One region of the Thalassotalea atypica genome, then DNA from elsewhere that is predicted to be linked to it. Evidence: riboswitches for the same ligand, from Rfam matches in the RefSeq annotation. Region 1 holds a riboswitch; the other holds the start of a gene.

Region 1 (3,177 bases):
ACCGGCACAGATGCTGACAGCGATACGCCGGGGGCTAATACCACACCTTTTTTGATCACAATGCCTTCAACCACCACCACTCCAGCACCTAAAAATGCATCGTCCTCAATAATCACAGGACTTGCACCAATTGGCTCTAGCACGCCGCCTATTTGTACCGCAGCCGATAAGTGAACATTTTCACCAATTTGTGCACATGAGCCAACTAAGGCATGGCTATCAACCATAGTGCCTTTACCGACATAAGCACCTACATTGATATACGCTGGCGGCATGATAATGACACTAGGGGCGACGTATGCACCGGCTCGTACCGATGAGCCACCAGGCACTAAACGAACACCATCATCGCGACTAAATTCTCTGGCAGGTAAATTATGTTTATCAACAAATCCTTGGTAAATCCCCGAAAACTCTTCATTTTCTCCAGCCTTAAATGCAGATAAAATGGCTTGCTTCGCCTCAATATTAGCGTGCCAATTTCCGTTTCCATCCTGATTTGCGGCTCTCACTTCGCCGGTCTGTAGTTGTTCTAGTATTTCTTTCCAATCTGACATGTTCTTTCTAAAACCTTATAAATTAAGCTGTTTTTAATACGTTTTGTTGAGATATTTGGCGACTTGAGTATTGTTGATGCCAATGAGTGATTTGCTGATCTGCATGTTCAAGCGACTGATGATTACTCAGCTCTTTATTAGTCAATGGTGGACGTAAAGTGGCGTTAGCAATATCATTATTTTTTGCCATCAATATTTTTGCAGGAATAGGGTTTGAGACAGCAAATAAACTGTCTACTGCATTTTTCCAAACTGGAAAGAGCCCTGTAGTTTCACCTGTTAAACATTGCTGAACATAAGCTCGTGTTTGAATAGGCCAAACATTAGCGGCAACGGAGACCAAGCCTTTGGCACCTTCTTCAACGAGTTTTGGTAACAAGGCGTCTTCGCCACTATAAAGCGCAATGTCAGGGCAAGCTTTTTGGTACTCTTTAAATTGAGCTACATCGCCACTTGCTTCTTTCAGTGCCCAGCATTTTGGGTGATGTTGCAGAGATGCTAAAGCCGATGTAGACAAACTGAGGCCACTTCGTGATGGCACGTTATAGAGCATGCAAGGAAATTTTGCTCTATCAAGCAAAGCTTCAAACCAGAGTTTTTGACCTTCCTCGCCAGGTTTTGCGTACAAAGGACTTCCTAAAAGGTAGGCATCAACAGGTAGCTGATTGCATTGTTCAATCCACTGTAATTGCTCTATAAGTTGAAAGCCGCCCACAGCAACCATTATGGGAACGTTTAATGATAATCCACAAACATACTCAACTATGGTGCGCTGCTCTTCTTGGATTAAAGCAAGACCTTCACCAGTGCTGCCAAGCAGCAAAATAGCATTACCTGCGCTGTTTTGTTGATGAGCAATCTTACCAAGACTAACAAAGTCCACTTTGCCTTGCTGATCAAAAGGCGTGACTAATGCAGTCCATAACGGATATTGCTCAAAAGGGTGTTCAGATGATATTTGATTCATTTCTCTCGAACTCATTTCGTTCGGAGAACTATAAGGCGTTTACAAAACACCTATAGTGAAATCTAAAGGCATTCGTAAAGGCCAGAAGCTCTCCACCTAATTGGTGACAGTCAGCAGGATTCAACCTGCTTAACCGACAAATACATCAATCAAAAATGTATTCATCTCGGCGTTAATCCCCCTCTTTAATGTTCAATGGAGTTTGATCTCCTCACATTAAATACCTGGTTAACGCTCCTCTTCTGACCCTTTTTCGACAATGAAATGACACTTTGAATAAGCGATCACTTCATTTGGAATAAGGAACTGGTGTATTAAACTCGTTTGCGCATTTTTTGTCAATAGACGTCTATACGTTTATTTGCATAAGATATTTATTTACGACATAGCTGAAAAACATACCCGATGATTTAGTAAACACTATAAACCGCCATTTTACTTTTTAGTTCCATACCATCAATTTCAATTTGCCATTTCTGACGAAACTTGACTATTAACAGGTACACAATGTGAATCCTCATATCCAAAAGATATGATTACTGATGAGTGTGCAGGTATGGGTGGCTATCTTAAGGCAAGTTCGCGTAAAATAGCCTACAAACTCGCTTTATTTTATTCATGGCAAATTAACAACATAATGGCACTTTCAAATATCAATCAAATTTTATTAAGAAATATCGAATTACTTGAAGGTTCAAGACCATTACTGATTAATCTTGAAGCCGCTGGTTTAGTTCCAGAGTTATTAGCACATTACCCTGATGCCAGTATCACTTGCTTTAACAATAACTTTTCACAGTATCAAGCGATTAGCGAGCGATTTCCAACCCAGATAGAGACTAGATTTGGTAGTCATTATCAAAGCGAACATTGCCACGATGTTATTGTCATTGCCTTCCCAAAAAGTAAACCCGAGTTAGCATTTACCTTATCGATGATTGCTGATGTTGTGGCAGATGATGCTACCGTTATTTTCGTTGGTGACAACAAGGGCGGAATAAAATCAGTCGCTAAGCAAAGCAGCGATTATATTGACTGCTGCATGAAACAAGACAATGCACGTCATTGTTTGCTGTTTACCGGCCGCTATATCAAGCCAGCACAAGCGTTTAAACTAAGTGATTGGTTCAGTTATTACGAGATCATTATCGCAAACGAGAGCATTAAAATAGCGGCTCTTCCCGGAGTATTTAGCCAAAAAGGGTTAGATAAAGGGACTAAGGTTTTGTTAGATAACCTGCCAGATAAAATTCAAGGCAAGGTGTTGGACTTTGGCTGCGGTGCAGGCACCATCAGTGTCGCATTAGCTAAGCTTTATCCGAATATTAAGTTAACACTGATTGATGTTAGTGCGTTAGCGATAGCAAGTGCAAAAGAAACCTTAGCAATAAATCAACTCAACGGAAGATGTATAGCGTCAGATGGATTAAGTCAGGTATCGGATAGTTTTGACACGATAATTTCTAACCCACCATTTCATCAGGGGTTAAAGACTTACTATGCCGCAACGGAAACTTTTCTTCAGCAATGTACAAAGCATATGACTCCCAACAGCAACTTAATCGTTGTTGCTAACAATTTTTTAAAGTACCAACCGATAATGAGAGAATTTATTGGTGGCACTGAAAAAACGACGATCAGCAATGGATTCAC
Region 2 (3,177 bases), 1.3 Mb from region 1:
AATGCGGAGAAACTTTTAGGTAAAGCCGTCAGTATAAAAGCGATCCCCGTCAATACTGGGTTTTATCAAGTCTATGACCTTAAACATGAAAACAATGTTGTCTTGAGCCCAGACGAAGTGGCAGCCGATAGAAGTAATTCAACGATTGGTTTGTTCTTTTTAGCTTTCTTACTGATAGCATTGGTTGTCTACAAAAGCCGCAAAGGTGTCAAAAATAATAAAGCAGATTAATCAAAGCTGAATACCAACTTGACCGAAACAGGCACTTATTGTATTCAGCTTATAGTTTATTGATTAGGCAAACAGGGTGTTGTGTAGCTGTTCAACGACAGTATTCGCATCATTTTCTGGCACAAGAAAACATAAGTTATTTGGGCTAGCCCCATGGCAAATCATACGAATGTTAAAATCATTGATTTTATCGAACACGCTCCGTCCTAATCCTTTAGTGGCATGTAAGTTGTTACCAATAACGGCAACTAAAGACAAGCCATGTTCAACACTGACTTCACATAATTGTTCCAGTTCACTGACTACCGAACTGTTAATTAATGATTGGGTTGACCCTGTCGGGTTATCAAACGTTAGCGCAACACTGATTTCACTGGTGGTAATCAAATCAACGCTGAGTTCATGTTTTGCTAAAATGCTAAAGACTTTAGCAAGGAAACCACTTGCATGCAGCATTGCTGGGCTCTTAACCGTTACCAGTGTTTGCTCACGGCGCAAAGCAATAGAGCGATAAGTGGGATTAGACGCTACCGTTTGCTGAATACGTGTGCCGCCTTTTTCTGGCTCTTTACTCGAGCCGACAAAGACAGGGATATTATGACGCATGGCGGGAATTAACGTCGCAGGGTGTAGAATTTTTGCGCCAAAGGTTGCCATTTCTGCCGCTTCACCAAAGCTTATTTCATTAATAGCACGCGCTTGGTCGGTAATTCTAGGATCTGTAGTAAAAATACCAACGACATCGGTCCAAATAGACAAATTGTTCGCATCAAGCGCTTCAGCGAGTAATGCTGCGCTATAGTCTGAGCCACCTCGACCTAAAGTTGTCGTATGACCAAGCCCGTCTTGACCGATAAAGCCTTGAGTGACAATAACTTCTGAGTCCAGTTTTGGAGCAAGTTGCTCGATAGCATTTACTTTCAATTGCTCGATATCAACAACCGCTTTGCCATAAAGACTGTTGGTTTTCATCACTTGTCGAACATCAAAACAGCCTGCCTTTAAACCAACATTATTTAGCACTTCAGTAAATAGAAGTGAGCTAAATTTTTCGCCAAAAGACAATATTTCATCAGCATTCTTAGCGTTATATTGCTCGGACTGGCAATGCGCTACAGTGGCGAGCTGATCTAAAAACTCATGGATAGTGACGTCTAGCGCTACCTTATTTTCAAGGTGTTGACTGATGTTCGTTTGAATTTCAGCAATTGACGCCAATATTTCATTTTGTTCATCAGCTGGCACACTTTGTTGCCCTAACCGCACTAAATGGTTAGTTACGCCTGCACTGGCCGATACCACAATGACGCGGTTGCTAGCATCCGACTTGATAATCTGAGCACAACGCTGCATGGCATCAAAGTCAGCGACACTGGTTCCACCAAACTTGGCGACAGTAATATTAGGCATGAGCGTTCCTTGAGTTGCATCTACAATTCATTAACGGATACGGTGTGACAAAGTCTATTTTTTTCATGGTAGGTTCTCCCTAAAGCTTATACAACAAGGAAGAGCGTGACTGAACGTTTCGCGAGCAAAAAACACAAGAACATTTTCAGCCAGAAGCTCTCCACCCAATTCTATTAACCCACATCTGATATTATCAGTATGGGTGAATAGCGGTGACAGTCCTAAGGATTCAACCTTAGCAACCGGACGCATTTCGCCACACGAAAATGCCTCCTCGGCGCTAGATCCCCCTCAATAGCTTTCATAGGAATGTGGTTCCTCAAACTATCTACCTGGCTAACGCACCTCTTCTGGTGTTAGAAAGTTTATAAAATAAAGTAAAAACTTAATAACGCGGTTATTAAACCTTAATGTTGCACCTTTTTCAATAGACTTTTAGACGTCTATGAAAAGAAAATTTTCAACTCACCTTTCAAAGCGAAATATTTGTCTATGATTAACGGAATAATATACTGTTTTGACGACTAGATGTTGTTATAGTTTGTCGCTCATTAGACTCTACACATATCAATAAATCAGACGGATAACTGCACAACCCATGGATTTTTTCATCTTTAAAAAGCTAGTCTCCGTGCTAGTTATGCCAATTAATGTGGCAATCTTATTATTAATTCTCTCATTAGTATTTTTCAAGCGTAAGCCCAAGTTCGCATTTAAATCGCTCATTAGCGCCGTTGTACTATTGATCGTTACCGCATCTCCGCCGATCTCTAACCAGTTAGTCGTTCCAATGGAACAAAATTATGAAAGTTTTTCTCTATCGGCCAAACCCGTGGATTACATCGTCATTCTAGGTTGTGGACATCAATCAAATGATGCTCTGGCTGTCACAAGTCAATTAAAACCGTGTTCATTGCAACGACTAGTCGAAGGCCTACGAATTTCTAGGCTACACCCAGAGGCCACCATCATCACTTCTGGTCACTCCATTAAAGACCCCGTATCTAATGCTGAAAAAGTCAAACAGGCTGCCATTGCTTTAGGCATTGATGGCCGAAAAATTATTACAGAAAATTACCCGAAAGATACACAAGAAGAAGCAGAGTTAATTGGTCCGCGCGTAAAAGGTAAAAATGTTGTGTTAGTGACTGATGCTTACCATTTACCAAGAGCGATAAAGTACTTTGAACTTCAAGGGGTAAACGCAATTCCTGCGCCTGCAGGGTATTTTGTCAAAAACCCTAATGCAGATATTCACTGGCTATCCTATTTCCCATCGAGTCATAACCTATATAAGGCAAGTATTGCCTGGTATGAAGCGATGGGAAGAGCATGGCAATGGATAGCCTACTAAATACGACTAATAGGTAAAATTTACACCGGATTATCTATATCAACGAAGTCTACGCTGAGATTAAATTTCGTTTTGAGGTGTTCACCTAATGCCTTCGCACCATACCGCTCAGTGGCGTGATGGCCAGCAGCGAAAAAGTGAATATTCATCTCTCTAGCCACATGCGTGGTTTGCTCTGATGC

The links. Region 1 has a riboswitch for lysine ahead of dapA (4-hydroxy-tetrahydrodipicolinate synthase). Riboswitches for the same ligand answer to the same signal wherever they lie in the genome.
Region 2: it holds a riboswitch for lysine, as region 1 does, so the genes downstream of both, lysC (lysine-sensitive aspartokinase 3) here and dapA (4-hydroxy-tetrahydrodipicolinate synthase) in region 1, are expected to answer to the same signal.

Annotation. Positions count from the first base shown of each region.
Region 1 is NZ_AP027364.1:3,941,372-3,944,548, forward strand. It holds gene QUE03_RS17750 (2,3,4,5-tetrahydropyridine-2,6-dicarboxylate N-succinyltransferase) at 1-557, opposite strand, end outside; gene dapA (4-hydroxy-tetrahydrodipicolinate synthase) at 580-1,515, opposite strand; lysine riboswitch at 1,602-1,774, opposite strand; gene QUE03_RS17760 (methyltransferase) at 2,057-3,177, shown strand, end outside.
Region 2 is NZ_AP027364.1:2,641,947-2,645,123, forward strand. It holds gene QUE03_RS12090 (hypothetical protein) at 1-231, shown strand, start outside; gene lysC (lysine-sensitive aspartokinase 3) at 295-1,641, opposite strand; lysine riboswitch at 1,787-1,999, opposite strand; gene QUE03_RS12100 (ElyC/SanA/YdcF family protein) at 2,240-2,995, shown strand; gene QUE03_RS12105 (Nif3-like dinuclear metal center hexameric protein) at 3,016-3,177, opposite strand, start outside.